Regions from separate parts of the Telluria sp. AZSoR62 genome, predicted to be linked through region 3. Evidence: predicted binding sites of a transcription regulator. Region 3 holds the regulator's gene; each other region holds the start of a gene.
What was found. Region 3 encodes LexA, which represses DNA repair genes until DNA is damaged. Its sites were predicted from a motif close to ACTGTATNNNNATACAGT; they were not measured.

Region 1: AC3XQU_RS19815 (VRR-NUC domain-containing protein) is a predicted target of LexA. The motif match lies at 1,386-1,403, and genes of this name have one in related genera.
Region 2: recA (recombinase RecA) is a predicted target of LexA. The motif match lies at 1,818-1,835, and genes of this name have one in related genera.

Annotation. Positions count from the first base shown of each region.
Region 1 is NZ_JBYTST010000014.1:104,097-109,664, reverse strand. It holds partial or broken gene AC3XQU_RS19825 (AAA family ATPase) at 1-421, opposite strand, end outside; gene AC3XQU_RS19820 (hypothetical protein) at 517-1,314, shown strand; gene AC3XQU_RS19815 (VRR-NUC domain-containing protein) at 1,417-3,063, shown strand; gene AC3XQU_RS19810 (ATP-dependent DNA helicase) at 3,060-5,336, shown strand; gene AC3XQU_RS19805 (LytR/AlgR family response regulator transcription factor) at 5,333-5,568, opposite strand, start outside.
Region 2 is NZ_JBYTST010000001.1:692,726-698,293, reverse strand. It holds gene AC3XQU_RS03070 (sensor histidine kinase) at 1-1,000, opposite strand, end outside; gene AC3XQU_RS03065 (response regulator) at 997-1,707, opposite strand; gene recA (recombinase RecA) at 1,942-3,033, shown strand; gene recX (recombination regulator RecX) at 3,060-3,518, shown strand; gene AC3XQU_RS03050 (DUF2889 domain-containing protein) at 4,006-4,581, shown strand; gene sucC (ADP-forming succinate--CoA ligase subunit beta) at 4,651-5,568, shown strand, end outside.
Region 3 is NZ_JBYTST010000003.1:206,324-211,891, reverse strand. It holds gene AC3XQU_RS06870 (cystathionine gamma-synthase family protein) at 1-366, shown strand, start outside; gene AC3XQU_RS06865 (tetratricopeptide repeat protein) at 466-1,185, shown strand; gene lexA (transcriptional repressor LexA) at 1,261-1,893, opposite strand; gene rpsF (30S ribosomal protein S6) at 2,168-2,560, shown strand; gene priB (primosomal replication protein N) at 2,599-2,889, shown strand; gene rpsR (30S ribosomal protein S18) at 2,925-3,215, shown strand; gene rplI (50S ribosomal protein L9) at 3,252-3,704, shown strand; gene AC3XQU_RS06835 (replicative DNA helicase) at 3,823-5,208, shown strand; gene AC3XQU_RS06830 (DUF47 domain-containing protein) at 5,296-5,568, shown strand, end outside.

The sequences.
Region 1 (5,568 bases), on a different contig from region 3:
CATTCAAGATGTTGTCGACGCTGCGCGCGCCGGAATCGACCTCGGTGCAGCGGCTCAGGACCGCCGCGACCAGCGCCTCGTCGTACTCGAACCGGGCGCGGTGGTTGGTCATCACGCGCTCCCTGATACGGTCGAGTTTGAGGCGAATGATCCGGGTGAGCACCTCGTCGCGGATCGGGTAGAACGGCACGACGTTCAGGCGCCCCAGGAAGGCCGGCTTGAAGTGTTTCATGAGCTGTGGGCGGATCAGCTCCGCCAGCTGCCCGGGCTCGGGCACCTCGCTTACCGGCTTGTTCAGGCAGGCCTGCATCATCTGGCTCGAGCCCACGTTCGAGGTCAGGATGATGATGGTGTTGCGAAAGTCGATCTGGCGCCCTTCGGCATCGTCCAGCACGCCCTTGTCGAACACCTGGAAAATCATCATCGCTATCCCCAAGATTGTTTCTAATCAGAATTGGAAGAACCAATCTTAGGAGTAATGCCGTGCGGCCACCAGACGAAAATCAATCCCCGTCCATGCGTCCGAACCTGATGTCGCCGCGCCGCACCACGGGCGAGGACAGCATCCTGGCGATGCTCGAACGCGATCCGATGCGCAAGCGCGGCGCGGGCGGCGCCTCGAGCGGTCGGCTCGCATGGTATGGGGCCAGCGCTTGTGTCGCGGTCGCCCTGACCGCCACCCTGGTATGGCTGGCCGCCGGCAACGACGGGGCCGCGCTGCCGCACGAGCCGGTGCTGGCCAGTGCCGCCGGCACGCCGGCCTCATCCAGCCGCCTCGATCCGCCATCGGCCGCCCTGCCCGCGCCGGCGCCGGCCCTGCGCCAGGTCGCCCTGGCCACCACCTCGGCGCCACCGCGGCGCGCGGACACGGCCGCGGTGATCGTCGACCAGCAGCCGGCCCACGACGTGCCGCCGATGCGCCTGCTCAAACCGGCTCCGGCCAAGCCCGCCGCGCTGCCGCCGGTGCGCGTGCCGGTACCGGCCGCCGAGCCGCGCCCAGCCGCCCGCAGCAGCCCGCCGGCGCTAAAGCCTGCACCGCTGGCCGCGTCCGCTCACCGCCCGGCCGCGCGTCCCTCCGCCACCGCCCGTCCCCGGCCGACGGTCCTTGCCCGCAATGCCGTGCGGTCGGCCCCGGCCAAGTCCCCGCGCAGCGCCGGTCCGATCGCCAAAGGCGCCGAGGGCCAGGTCGATGCGGACGTCGCCCTGATCTCGGCCGTGATCGTGCACGCCAATGGCCACGCGCCCGAAGGCTCGCAGATGACCGAACTGCTGTGCCCGAACGATGCCTGCAAGGCAAAACCCGCCACCCAATAGCGTGGCGAAAAGCCACCATCCCCTGCAAAAATCCAGGATATTGCTGGGTGGTTGATGCTCCGTGGAGCTATACTGTACATAAGCACAGTACGGCAACACGAGATGATCAGGGTTCTGGAAAACGAGTTTTATTATCTGGACAATTTCCAGCGTGTCCTCGACTGGATAGGCGAGCGCTATCGCGACCTGCTGGGCGACGATGAGCTCGCTTTCATCGCTGCCTTCCCCGCCCTGCCCCAGAATGCGCGCGCCCTGTTCGTGCGCATGGTCCTGCGCAAGGGAAACCTGTTCCGCGCCAGCAAACTGATCTACGCCGAGATCGGCTGCCCGGTCGACGCCTCGCAGCACCTGCTGGCTACCGGCTGGGTCGATACCAACCCGGCGCTTTCCCTCGACGAAGTCTTCGACCTGCTGTCCAAACCCGAGATCGCTGCCGCCTTCCGCGACCACCTGGAACAGAAGAACGCGCGCAAGGGCGACCAGCTCGAAGTCCTGCGCCCGGCCTTTCCAGAACAGCGTTCCTTCGGCGACTGGTACCGCGGCTGCACCGACCTGGCTCTGCGCATCCTGGTCAAGCCGCTGTGCGACCGCCTGCGCCTGCTCTTTTTCGGCAACCTGCGCCAGGACTGGACCGAATTCGTGCTGTCCGACCTGGGCATGTTCCGCTACGAGCAGGTCGAGATCTCGCAGGCGTCGCGCGGTTTTCGCTCGCGCGGCGACATCGACCATTACGTCGTCCTGCACGCCTGCAAGGAGCGCTTCTACGCCGGCGAGTCGCTCGACGAGGTGGTGCGCGACCTGCCCGCGCATGCCTTCGACAACGACTGGCTGGTGAGCCGGCGCGAAAAGCTGCTGTTCCAGATCGGCCAGCAATACGAAAAAGCCAAGGACTGGGACAAGGCCCACGCGGTCTATGCGCGCTGCCGCTTCCCGGGCGCGCGCGGCCGCGCGATCCGGGTGCTGGAAAAGCACGAACGCTTCGACGAGGCCTACGCCCTCCTGAGCCTCGCGCAAGCCGCCCCGGAAAGCGAAGCCGAACGCCAGCACCTGCTGCGCGTCGCTCCACGCCTGGCGCGGCGCCTGGGCCACGCCAAGCTGGCGCCGCGCCGCGCGCCGGCCCCCCATCGCCTCGACCTGTGCCTGCCGATGCCGGCCGGCGACTGGTGGGTCGAGGGCGTGGTGCGCGACCACCTGGCAGGCGAAGACGCGCCCGTGTTCTATGTGGAGAATGCGCTGGCCAATTCGCTGTTTGGACTGCTGTGCTGGCGCGCGATCTTCGCGGCGATCCCGGGCGCTTTCTTCCACCCCTTCCACCGCGGCCCGGCCGACCTGTACAGCCCCGACTTCCACCAGCGCCGCGAGGCCGAGTTCGCGCACTGCCTGGCCGCCCTGGACGATGGCAGCTACCGCGACGCCATCCGCCGCACCGTCGTGGAAAAGGCGGGCATCGCCTCGCCCTTCGTGCATTGGGAAGCGCTCAGCCCCGAGCTGCTCGAGCTGGCGCTGGCCTGCATCCCGGCCGCGCACCTGCGCAAATGGTGCGAGCGGATCCTGGCCGACGTCAAGGAAAACCGTACGGGCTTCCCGGACCTGATCCAGTTCTGGCCAGGCGAACAGCGCTACACCATGATCGAAGTGAAGGGCCCGGGCGACCGCCTGCAGGACAACCAGCTGCGCTGGATCGACTACTGCGCGGCGCACGACATGCCGGTGTCGGTGTGCTACTTGCAGTGGGAGCAGGCCGCTTGACCGAGGACGGGCTGAAGTACACCGTCGCCGTACGGGCCCTGTGCGAATTCACCGCCAAGGCGGGCGACCTGGACCTGCGCTTCACGCCCTCGCCCACCGCCCAGGAAGGCATCGCCGGGCACGCCGTGGTGCAGGGCCGGCGCGGCGGCAACTACCGCACCGAGGTCTCGCTCGAAGGCAGCTGGGGCGACCTGCATGTGCGCGGCCGCGCCGATGGCTACGACCCGGACCGGAACCTGGTCGAAGAGATCAAGACCCACCGCGGCAAGTTCACCTCGATTCCCGATAACCACCGCCACCTGCACTGGGCCCAGGTACGGGTCTACGGCCACCTGCTGTGCCGGCAACTCGCTCTGGAGCAGGTCAACCTGGCGCTGGTCTATTACGACATCGGCAGCGGGGTTGAAACCGTACTGCGCGAGACCCGCAATGCCGAAGACCTGGCCGCCCTGTTCACGGACCTGTGCCAGCGCTTCTCGAGCTGGGCCGCGCAGGAGGCCGCGCACCGGTCGGCGCGCGACGCGGGCCTGGCCACGCTGCGTTTTCCGCATGCCGAATTCCGCCCCGGCCAGCGCGAGCTTGCTGAAAACGTCTACCGCGCCAACACCAGCGGCCGTTGCCTGCTGGCGCAGGCGCCGACCGGCATCGGCAAGACCATCGGCAGCCTGTTCCCGGTGCTCAAGGCCATGCCGCAGCAGAACCTGGACAAGCTGTTCTTCCTGGCCGCCAAGACGCCCGGCCGCCGCCTGGCGCTGGACGCCACCGCCAGCCTGACGGCCAAGGCCGGGATCCCCTTGCGCGTGCTGGAACTGACTGCGCGCGACAAGGCCTGCGAGCATCCCGACAAGGCCTGCCAGGGCGACGCCTGCCCGCTTGCGAAGGGCTTTTACGACCGCTTGCCGGCGGCGCGGTCAAGCGCCGCCCAGGTAAGCGTGCTCGATCGCGAAGCCCTGCGTGAGGTCGCGCTGGCGCACGATGTCTGCCCGTATTACCTGGGCAGCGAGATGGCGCGCTGGTCCGACGTGGTGGTGGGCGACTACAACTATTATTTCGACGGCGGCGCGATGCTCTACGCGCTGAGTCTGAACAACGGCTGGCGTACCAGTGTGCTGGTCGATGAAGCCCACAACATGGTTTCGCGTGCGCGCTCGATGTACAGCGCGGAGCTGGACCGCGGCAACCTGCGCATTGCGCGCGCCAACGCGCCCGAGCTCGTGAAGAAGGCGCTCGAGCGCGTCGGCCGCGCCTGGACCGGCGTCGACAAGGAAGCGCCCGCGCCCTACCAGGTGCTGCCGGAAGTCCCGTCCAAGCTGGTCGACGCGCTGCAGAACGCGACCAGCGCCGTCAACGATTTCCTGGTCGAGAGCCCGGGGCCGCTCGACCCCGACCTGCAGCGCTTTCATTTCGACGCCATGGGCTTCCTGCGCCTGGCCGAATCCTTCGGCGAGCATTCGCTGTGCGACGTGGCGCGCGCGGGCCTGCGCGATTCCGTCATCAGCATCCGCAACGTGGTGCCGGCGCCTTTCCTGACACCCCGCTTCGCGCAGGCGCATTCGGTGACGCTGTTCTCGGCCACCCTCAGTCCCTGGCATTATTTCTGCGACCTGCTCGGCATGCCGGCAGACACCGCCTGGGCCGACGTCGCCTCGCCGTTTACCGCCTGCCAGCTGGAAGTGCACATCGCCCGGGGCATCTCGACGCGCTACCAGCACCGCGCCGCCTCGCTAGTCCCCATCGCCGACCTGATCGCACGCCAGTACCTCGAACGCGAAGGCAACTACCTGGCGTTCTTCAGCAGCTTCGACTACATGGAGCAGGTACTGGCGCAGCTGGAGGCGCGCCACCCGAGCGTGCCGGCCTGGCGCCAGGAGCGGCGCATGAGCGAGCCCGAGCGCGCCGCCTTCCTCGATCGCTTCACCCCTGGCGGGCGCGGGGTCGGCTTCGCGGTGCTGGGCGGCTCCTTTGGCGAAGGCATCGACCTGCCGGGCGAGCGCCTGATCGGCGCCTTTGTCGCCACGCTCGGCCTGCCGCAGGTGAACCCGGTGAACGAGCAGCTGCGCGAACGCATGGGGGCGATGTTCGGCTCGGGCTACGACTACACCTATCTCTATCCCGGCATGCAGAAGGTGGTGCAGGCGGCCGGCCGCGTGATCCGCACCGAGCAGGATCGCGGCGTGGTGTGGCTGATCGACGACCGCTTCGGCAAGCCCGACGTGCTGGCCCTGCTGCCGGCATGGTGGAAGGTCGACGGCCGCGACGACATGGCGGCCTAGCGCATCAGCTCGCGCAGCTTCTGGTAGCCGCTGCGGCTGATGGGCAGCCTGGCGCCATCCTTGAGCACGGCGCAGAAATTATCCTTGCTGCTCGGTTCGATCCGCGCGATCGACCCCAGGTTGACGATATACGAGCGGTGGATACGGATGAAGACCTGCGGGTCGAGCTGGGCTTCGAGCTCCGCCATGCGCTGGTTCTTGAGCCAGGCCTTGCCGGCGCCGGTGACCTGCA
Region 2 (5,568 bases), on a different contig from region 3:
GCGTGGCCGATTCCGAACTCTTGGCCAGCTGCTCGAGCGAGCGGTGGATTTCCTCCGGGTCGACCTGGCGCAGGGCCAGCTCGGACTGCATGCGCATGCCGGCCAGCGGGGTCTTCATCTGGTGCGCGGCGTCGGCGATGAAGCGCTTCTGCATCTCGACGGTCTGGGCCAGGCGCTCGAGCATGTCGTTGAAGGAACCCACCAGCGGCGAGATCTCTTCCGGCACCTGGCGCGGGTCGATCGGCGACAGATCGTCGTGGGGCCGCGCGCGGATGCGCTCCTGCAGCTCGGCCAGCGGCGTCAGGCCGCGCGACAGCGCGAACCAGACCAGGGCCAGGATCACCGGCAGGATGATGAACTGCGGCAGGATCACGCCCTTGATGATCTCGTTGGCCAGGTGGGCGCGCTTGTCGAGCGTCTCGGCCACCTGCACCAGGGCCAGGTCGGGCGCTGCGCGGCCCGCGTCCTCGCCGCGCAGCGGGTCCAGGTGCACGTAGGAATAGGCCACGCGCAGCGGCGTGCCGTGGATACTGTCGTTGCGGAAGCTCACGGCGCCGCTGCGGCTGCCGTCGGCCGCGGCGCCGGCCGTGCTGGCGCGCGGGCGCGGCAGGTCGCGGTCGCCGTCGATGTGCAGGCCGTCGGGCCCGCTGATCTGGAAGTAGACGCTGTCGACATCGTCGGCGCGCAGCACGTCGCGCGCACTGGCCGGCAGCTGCACGCTGGGGCGCCCGGCCACGGTGCGGATCTGCTGCGACAGCACGGTGACGCGGTCTTCCAGCGCGTCGTCGAAAGGCTGGTTGGCGATCGACTTTGCCACCAGGTAGGTGATCGCGATGCTCATCGGCCACAGCAGCAGGAGCGGGGCCAGCATCCAGTCGAGGATCTCGCCGAACAGCGAGTGCCGGATGTTCTCGTCCGGTTCGGGATTGGGTGGAATGTAGGGCTGCTCGGGCGCCCAGGGAGCGGGCGCGGCCTCGAACCCGGTGTGGCGCTCGCTCACTTCTCGGCGGATTTGCTGTCGGCGGTGGCGCGCGGGGCGTCGGAGTACTTTTCCAGGCAATAGCCCAGGCCGCGCACGGTGGCGATGCGCACGCCGCCGACCTCGATCTTCTTGCGCAGGCGGTGCACATAGACTTCGATGGCGTTGTTCGACACTTCCTCGCCCCATTCGCACAGGTGGTCGACCAGCTGTTCCTTGGAAACCAGGCGCCCGGTACGCGCCAGCAGCACTTCCAGCAGGCCCAGCTCGCGCGCCGACAGGTCGAGCATCTGCTCGTTGATATAGGCGCTGCGGCCGACCTGGTCGTAGACCAGCGGGCCGTGACGCACCACGGCCGGGCCGCCGCCGGCGCCGCGGCGGGTGAGGGCGCGCACGCGGGCCTCGAGCTCGGACAGGGCGAAAGGCTTGGCCATGTAGTCGTCGGCGCCCAGGTCGAGGCCTTCGACGCGCTGCTCGACCGAATCGGCCGCGGTGAGGATCAGCACCGGGAGCAGCGAGGAACGCGCGCGCAGGCGGCGCAGCACTTCGAGGCCGGACAGCTTGGGCAGGCCGAGGTCGAGGATGAGCAGGTCGAATTCCTGGGTGGACAGCGCGGTGTCGGCGTCTTCGCCGTTCTTGACGCAGTCGATGGCATAGCCGGACTGGCGCAGCGAGCGCGTGAGTCCGTCGGCAAGTACGCTATCATCTTCGGCGAGCAGAATTCGCATGGGAGCACCTGGTAAACGTTAGACTTTCGACAGGGCCTATTGTGTTTGATTTATCGCAACAATGCGAGCCTCCTCTTCACAACACCGCCATTTTTTCGCTTGCACAAACTACTGGATTTATATACAGTACTGACTTGAATTCATGTTTGAGAACCACTGGAATTTTATACAGTAGTGACCTTGATTTGCGCGGTAGCGACCCTACCTTGCCTACTCCACAGCTGAAAGTACACCATGGACGACAAAAAAACCGCAGTAAACGCCGCTGAAAAGGGCAAGGCGCTGGCCGCCGCCCTGGCGCAGATTGAAAAGCAGTTTGGCAAGGGTTCGGTCATGCGTATGGATGCCAATACGCCGGTCGAGGAAGTGCAGACTGTTTCCACCGGCTCGCTGGGCCTGGACATCGCGCTGGGCGTCGGTGGCCTGCCGCGTGGCCGTATCGTCGAGATCTACGGTCCTGAATCGTCGGGTAAAACCACCCTGACGCTGCAGACCATCGCGCAAATGCAAAAACTGGGCGGCACCTGCGCCTTCATCGACGCCGAGCACGCGCTCGACGTGGGCTATGCGCAAAAGCTCGGCATCAAGCTCGACGAACTGCTGATCTCGCAGCCGGATACCGGCGAGCAGGCCCTCGAAATCACCGACGCCCTGGTGCGTTCGGGTTCGGTCGACCTCGTGGTCATCGACTCGGTGGCGGCACTGACGCCGCGCGCCGAGATCGAAGGCGACATGGGCGACTCGCTCCCGGGCCTGCAGGCTCGCCTGATGTCGCAGGCGCTGCGCAAGCTCACCGGCTCGATCAACCGTACCAACACCCTGGTCATCTTCATCAACCAGATCCGTATGAAGATCGGCGTGATGTTCGGCAGCCCGGAAACCACGACCGGCGGTAACGCGCTGAAGTTCTACGCCTCCGTGCGCCTGGACATCCGCCGTACCGGTTCGATCAAGTCGGGTGACGAAGTGATCGGTAACGAAACCAAGGTCAAGGTTGTCAAGAACAAGATCGCGCCGCCGTTCAAGGAAGCGCACTTCGACATTCTTTATGGAGAAGGCACGTCGCGCGAAGGCGAAATCCTGGACCTCGGCGCCGACAACAAGATCGTCGAGAAGTCGGGCTCGTGGTACAGCTATAACGGCGAACGCATCGGACAGGGCAAGGACAACGCCCGCCAGTTCCTGCGCGATCGCCCTGCGCTGGCCCGCGAGATCGAAAACAAGGTCCGTACGGCCTTGGGCGTGCGCGAACTGCCGCCGGTCACCGCTGCTGTCGCTGCCGCCGAAGAAGCCGGCAGGGTGAAGCTGCAGGCGGTCGGCGAGTAATCGCCGGCGGTCTTCGCTAATCCTGCATGCCAGCACCCCAGCTCAGCCTCAAAGGGCGCGCGCTTCGCTACCTGTCGATGCGCGAGCACAGCCGGCTCGAGCTGGGACGCAAACTGGCCCGTTATGCCGAGGAGGGCGATGACGTGGAAGCCCTCCTGGATTTCCTTGAAAAGAACAACTGGCTGTCGCAGGAACGTTTCGCCGAATCGCTCATCAACCGGCGTGCGGCACGGTTCGGCAACAGCCGCGTGATGGCCGAGCTGAAAAGCCACGGCCTCAAGGGCGAAGCCCTGGACGAGCTCAAGGCCGGCCTGGCCGACACCGAAACGGCGCGCGCGACCGAAGTCTGGCAACGCAAGTTCGGCACCGTCGCGCTTGATGCGGCCGAGCGCGCCAAGCAGATGCGTTTCCTGCTGCAGCGCGGCTTTTCGCAGCGCGCCGCACGGGTGGCGATGCAGGGCGGACCGGACGACGACGAGTTCTGACGGGCGGGCGCTTGCCATCCTGGCAGCCTGGTCGTACGCGTTTGGATGGCGTGCAGAAGGACGGTCGTTCCTGTCGCTTGGCCTGCTTGTAGCCGCATCGTCCAGCCAGCACCTTCACTGTATTGTTAGGCCGCCTTTCCAGGTGAGCCGTTCCGGCGCCAGCGCGGAGCGTCATCCCCGATATGCTCCGGCATATTCCTCAACGGGCGATGGCGCTGCGCGCTGGCGCCGGTCTGCATTTTCCCGCAACGCCTGCGGCATCGATCTCCAAGCTGCTGCAACATTGCCCACTCTGCAAGAAACCCTGTCAAATCTGCCTTTCACCTCCCCAAAACGGCTTTGTTGCAGTGCAACCGATAACGCGCTGTGATAAACTTTTGTGGTTTAAGCAGCGCCGCATGAGCGGTTGTTGTCGTAGAAGCTACGGCAACGTGCATGACGCACACTGGCTGCACCACTAACGGCCGCGCAAGCGGCATTGGTTTTTATGCCCCTGTCTCTTCCCGTATCGCGCTCGCTCCGGCATACGCGCGCCATCACCGTCGAAGCCTATGCGCGCGATGATGGCCTGTGGGATCTGGACGCCAGCATCCGCGACGTCAAAACCCGTGACATTCCCCTCGCTTCCGGCACCCGTCCGGGCGGCCTGCCCGTGCACGACCTGAAACTGCGCGTGACCATCGACCGCGACCTGACCATCGTGGATGCCGAAGCCGCGTCCGATGCCGTCCCGTATCCCGGTTTCTGCGAGACGATCGGCCCTTCTTACAGGAAGCTGATCGGCCTGTCGCTGATGAACCACTTCCGGCTGCACCTGAAAGATCGCCTGTCCGGCGTGCTCGGCTGCACCCACCTGACCGAATTGGCCCAAGTGCTGCCTACCGCAGCGCTGCAAGCCTTTGCCGACGACGTGTTCGACACCCGCGGCGGCGCCGAGGCGCATGGCAGCACGCATTCGGCCGAACGGCCCTTCGAGCTCGACCGTTGTCATGCGCTGCGCAGCGACGGACCCGCCGTGGCCACCTACTATCCCCGCTGGTCGATCAAAGCCGTCGCGGGTTAGCATTCGCAGTTTTGTCATTTGTAGTTCAACCGTATTTCCAAATCAGTAATCAATAGAAGGGAAGCCAGCATGAAGATCCATGAGTATCAAGGCAAAGAGATCCTCCGAAAGTTCGGAGTGACCGTTCCGCGCGGCATTCCGTGCATGTCGGTCGACGAAGCGGTCAAGGCCGCCGAAGAACTGGGCGGTCCGGTCTGGGTTGTCAAGGCGCAGATCCATGCTGGCGGTCGCGGCAAGGGCGGCGGCGTCAAGGTTGCCAAGTCGCTGGAGCAGGTTCGCGAATACGCGGAACAGATCATGGGCATGCAGCTCATCACGCACCAGACCGGCCCTGAAGGCCAGAAAGTGCGTCGCCTGCTGGTCGAAGAAGGCGCCGACATCAAGAAGGAACTGTACGTCTCGATGGTCACCGACCGCATTTCGCAGCGCGTCGTGCTGATGGCCTCGTCGGAAGGCGGCATGGACATCGAAGAAGTCGCGCACAGCAACCCGGAAAAAATCCACTCGATCGCGATCGACCCATCGGTCGGCCTGACCGACGCGGAAGCCGACGAGATCTCGACCAAGATCGGCGTGCCTGCCGAATCGCTGGCCGACGCGCGCGTGCAACTGAAAGGCCTGTACAAGGCGTACTGGGAAACCGATGCGTCGCTGGCTGAAATCAACCCGCTGATCCTGACCGGTTCGGGCAAGGTCATCGCTCTCGACGCGAAGTTCAACTTCGACTCGAACGCGCTGTACCGCCAGCCGGAAATCGTCGCCTACCGCGACCTGGACGAAGAAGATCCAGCCGAAGTCGAAGCATCGAAGTTCGACCTCGCCTACATCTCGCTCGACGGCAACATCGGCTGCCTCGTGAACGGCGCCGGCCTGGCCATGGCCACCATGGACACCATCAAGCTGTTCGGCGGCGAGCCGGCCAACTTCCTGGACGTGGGCGGCGGTGCGACGGCTGAGAAAGTCACCGAAGCATTCAAGATCATGCTG
Region 3 (5,568 bases):
GCCCTGGCGCAGCTGCTCGAGGCGGACGCGCGGGTCAGCGCCGTCCACTATCCGGGCCTGGCGTCGCACCCGCAGCATGCAATCACCAGTGAATTGTTCCGCGCCGGCGGTTCGCTGCTCAGCTTCGAACTGGTAGACAGCATCGATCCCTTCGACTACCTGAACCGGCTCGAGCTCGGTATCCCGGCGAGCAACCTGGGCGACACCCGTACCCTGGTGATCCCGGTCGCGCACACGATCTTCTTCGAGATGGGGGCCGAGCGGCGCGCCAGCATGGGCATCGCCGAATCCCTGATCCGGGTCTCGGTGGGCATCGAGGATACCGTGGATCTGCTGGCGGACTTCCGCCAGGCGCTCGACGCGTAAGCACAGCGGCAGCCTCCGGGCTGCCGTTTTGTTTCAACGGTTGAGCACGCGGCGCGATGCCGCTATGATGGGGATTCGATTCCCCATCCGTAAGCGACCATGAAGACCACGCTGTTTTGCCTGTCCCTGCTGTTCTGTGCCGGCGCTGTCGCCGGTGAGCTGGAAGACGCCCACGCCTTGTTCGCGAAGAAGGACTACGCCCAGGCCATGAAGCTCTACACCAAGCTGGCCAATGGCGGCAACGCCGAGGCGCAGCAGGCGCTGGGCCAGATGTACTGGTATGGCGAAGCAGGGCAGGTCGACGAAGCGAAGGCCGAAGCGCTGTTCAGGAAATCCGCCGCCAAGGGCAACAAGGTCGCCGCCGCTTCGCTCGAGGTGATGGACCAGCGCGTCAAGCGCCGCAAGGACATCGACTACTGGATCAAGGGCTACGACGGCGAAGACCTGAAATCAGGCGAATTCCGCTGCGTTGCACCGCGCATCCCGGCCATGTCCAAGGTGAACGCCGACATCGACCGCATCGGCGCGGCCGTCACCAACTGGCAGGAATGCTACAACAGGTATGTCACCAACCTGAACGCGGCCACGCCGCTGACCAGGCGCATCCCGGCCGATATCGCCAAGCTCATGACCAAGGAGGAAACGGAGAAGTCGACCGCTTACCTAACCCAGCTGCAGTCGAACCTGACCGAAGAAGCGAAAGTGAGCTCGAAGCTGGTGCTGGCCGATTTCGCCGCATGGCGCCAGGCGACCGAGGCCTATGTGGCCGAGCACAATGCGATGGTGAAGAGTTCTTCGGATGCGAAGAAATTGAAATGATGGGGTAGGTGAAGTACACCTTGGGTCCCGGCGCAGGGCGGGACCCAAGTCAGGCAATGCAGCGCTGGCGCTGAACTAGTGCCAGCTGCGCATCAAGCCCACCGCCAGACCCTCGAGCGCAAACTCGTCCTCGGGCGTGACCTGGATGACCTTGAAGTCCGGGTTTTCCGGCAACAGTTCGACCATGTTGCCGGTCTTGCGGTAGCGCTTGACCGTGACTTCGTCGCCCAGCCTGGCCACGACGATCTGGCCGTTCTTGGCGCTGTCGATCTTCTTGACCGCCAGGAAGTCGCCGTCGCAGATCCCGGCATCGCGCATCGACCAGCCCTTGACCTTCAGCAGGAAGTCCGGACGCGCGGAGAACATGGCCGCATCGACGTTATAGGTGGCTTCGACGTGTTCCTGGGCCAGGATCGGCGAACCGGCGGCCACGCGGCCGACCAGCGGCAGCGCCATCATGAGCGCGGCCGGTACCAGCGGGACCTGCTCGACCGACGCGCCGATCAGGCGGATGCCGCGCGAGGTGCCCGGCGAAATCTCGATCGCGCCCTTGCGCGCCAGCGCCTGCAGGTGTTCTTCGGCGGCGTTGGCCGATTTGAAGCCGAGTTCGGCTGCGATTTCCGCGCGGGTCGGGGGAAAACCGGTGTTGTCGATCGCTTCCCTGATCAGGTTCAGGATCTGTTCTTGCCTTGCAGTGAGCTTGAGCATGGGTGTGTTAAGGCAATCCGTTGTGTGAGTAGACTGTATTTTTGTACAGTATTCCTCCGTGCGCAAGGGAAAACACGGGAAATGTGTAAAAAAATTGTGCAGCGCGGTCCCGGGCGTGGCAAAAACCGCGCGCTCTGGCGGACTCATCGCGATAGCGAACCACACCCGGCTTTCCAAACTGGCCAATCTCGGGCTATAATGTCCGGCTTTCCCTTCCCACACTCGTCTTGACGCCGAGGTGGGCATTTGTTTAAACGTCCCTAAGGAGTAATGCATGCGTCATTATGAAATCGTTTTTATCGTCCACCCGGACCAAAGCGAGCAAGTCCCGGCGATGATCGAGCGCTACAAAGCCACGGTGTCGAGCCGCGGCGGTAACATCCATCGCGTGGAAGATTGGGGCCGTCGCCAGATGGCTTACCAGATCCAGAAGCTGCCGAAAGCCCACTACATCTGCATGAACATCGAGTGCGACAACGAGACCCTGGTCGAGCTGGAAACCGCATTCAAGTTCAACGATGCCGTCCTGCGTCACCTGACCGTCAAGATGAAGAAGGCTGAAACCGCACCGTCGCCGATGATGAAGTCGGTCCAGCGCGAAGACGCAGCCAAGAGCCACCGCGCCGAAGCCGCAGCCCCAGCTGCCGCTCCAGCCGCAGCAGCCTAATTGTTGATCCGGTTTTTCCAGGGAATCCCAGCACACCAGTGAACCAGCTCCAGCTCGTGGCGACCATCGCCGAGCGTGACGTGTTGCGTTACACCCCGGCCGGTGTCCCCATCGTGGGCGCCATCCTGATGCACAGTTCGCAGCAGGAAGAGGCTAGGGTAGCGAGGCTGGTCGAGTTTGAAGTCACCGCGCTGGCCGCGGGCGAGATTTCAGGCAGGTTCGCCAGCGCCGAACTCGGCGCGGCTTACCGGTTCACCGGATTCCTGGCGCGGAAGAACCGCAACAGTAAAGCCCTGGTGTTTCACATCATTGATTTCAGTGCCGCCTGACGCGGCATTCATTTAGATAGATACAGGAGCCTAAAATGGCATTCGGTAAAAAGTTCGACAAAAACAAAGCCAAAGAAAAACTGAAGCGCAAACAGCAGAACCCGCTGTTCAAGCGCAAGAAGTTCTGCCGCTTCACCGCTGCAAACGTGGAACAGGTCGACTACAAAGACGTCGACACCCTGAAGGACTTCGTCCAGGAAAACGGCAAGATCATGCCGGCACGCCTGACCGGCACCAAGGCGCACTACCAGCGCCAGGTCGATACCGCGATCAAGCGCGCACGCTACCTCGCGCTGCTGCCGTACACCGACCTGCACCACGGTTAATCCGCGGCGTACAGATCAGAATTTCTGGAGAAAAATATGCAAGTTATCCTTTTGGAAAAAGTTGTTAACGTCGGCAACCTGGGCGACGTGGTCAAGGTCAAGGACGGTTACGCACGTAACTTCCTGATCCCGCAAAAGATGGCACGCCGTGCTACCCAGGCCGCTGTGGCCGAGTTCGAAGTCAAGCGCGCAGAACTGGAAAAAGCAGCAGCTGAAAAGCTGTCGGCTGCCCAGGCGCAAGGCGACAAGCTGAGCGGCATGACCGTCACCATCGGCCAGAAGGCCGGCGTCGATGGCCGCCTGTTCGGTTCGGTCACCAACTTCGACATCGCCGAAGCCCTGACCAAGCAAGGTTTCGCAGTGGAGAAGTCGCAGGTTCGCCTGCCGACCGGCCCGCTGAAGACCACCGGTGAATTCCCGGTGGCAGTCGCCCTGCACACCGATGTCGTGTCGGAAATCACGGTTGCGGTTGTTGGCGAAGCTGCCTAAGCGGTCGCTGAATGCACATGTTGCATAAATGAAAAAGCCGGGTTCGCCCGGCTTTTTTTATTGCCAGAATCTACCCAATTATGTCAGCCGTGTGACCGGAAAAGGTATAATGCCCGCCATGAATTCCCCATCCGATCCGCAAGTCGACTCGCTGCGCATCCCCCCGCATTCCATCGAAGCAGAGCAGTCCGTCATCGGCGGCCTCCTGCGCGATAACGCGGCGTGGGACCGTATTGCCGACTTCATGCACGCGGACGACTTCTACCGCTACGACCACCGCATCATCTTCGAACAGATGGTCCGCCTGATCAACGGCGGCAAGCCGGCCGACGTGATCACGGTCTACGAGGCCATGGTTTCGCTGGGCAAGGCCGAGGACGTGGGCGGCCTGCAGTACCTGAACGCGATGGCGCAGAACACGCCGTCGGCGGCCAACATCCGCCGCTATGCCGAGATCGTGCGCGACCGCGGCATCCTGCGTAAGCTCATCACGGTCGCCGACGAGATCTCGGGCAATGCCTTCAACCCGCAGGGCAAGGAAGTCAAGCAGATGCTCGACGAGGCCGAGTCGAAGATCTTCGCGATTGCCGAAACCGGCGCGCGCGGCGCCCAGGGCTGGAACCCGATCCAGCCGCTGCTCACCCAGGTGGTCGAGCGCATCGACGAACTGTATTCGCGCGAGAACCAGGGCGAGATCACGGGCGTGCCGACCGGTTTCATCGACCTCGACCGCATGACCTCCGGCCTGCAGCCGGGCGACCTGGTGATCGTCGCCGGCCGTCCGTCGATGGGCAAGACCGCCTTCTCGGTGAACATCGGCGAGAACGTCGCGATCGAGGCGGGCCTGCCGGTGGCCGTGTTCTCGATGGAGATGGGCGGCACCCAGCTGGCCATGCGTATGCTCGGCTCGGTCGGCCAGCTCGACCAGCACCGCCTGCGTACCGGCCGCCTGAACGACGAGGACTGGCCGCGCCTGACGCACGCCATCCAGAAGATGAACGACGCCCAGCTCTACATCGACGAGACGCCGGCGCTGAACCCGATCGAGATGCGCGCGCGCGCGCGCCGCCTGGCCCGCCAGTGCGGCAAGCTCGGCCTGATCATCGTCGACTACCTGCAGCTGATGCAGGGTAGCCAGCCGGGCGACAACCGCACCGCCGAGATCTCGGAGATCTCGCGCTCGCTCAAGGGCCTGGCCAAGGAACTGCATTGCCCGGTCATCGCGCTGTCGCAGCTGAACCGCTCGCTCGAGCAGCGCCCCAACAAGCGTCCCGTCATGTCCGACCTGCGCGAATCCGGCGCAATCGAGCAGGATGCGGACGTGATCATTTTCCTGTATCGCGACGAGGTCTATAACCCCGACTCGCCCGATAAAGGCACGGCCGAAATCATCATCGGCAAGCAGCGTAACGGTCCGATCGGGGCAATTCGCCTGACCTGGATCGGCCAATACACCAAGTTTGGTAACTACAGCGGTAATCTCGCCGTCTACCAAGGCGATTAAGCCGATATTGCGCCGCGGACGGCACGCCTCGACGGCAGGCTTGCCGCGGACCCTCGCAGACCCCAGAGTTTTACAACGGAGAACTACATGTTTGGACGCCTGATGCCCCAGGAGGGGAAGTTTTTTGACCTGTTCAACCAGCACGCCGCATTGTGCGTGAAGGGTGCACACGAAATGGTCGGCCTGATGACCAATTTCGACGACCTGGAAATCCGCACCCATGCGGTGGAAAGCATCGAGAAAGAGGCGGACAAGATCACCTACGCCTGCGTCGACCTGCTGCACAAGACCTTCATCACCCCGATCGACCGCGACGACATCCACAAGCTGATCACCCGCATGGACGACATCCTCGACATG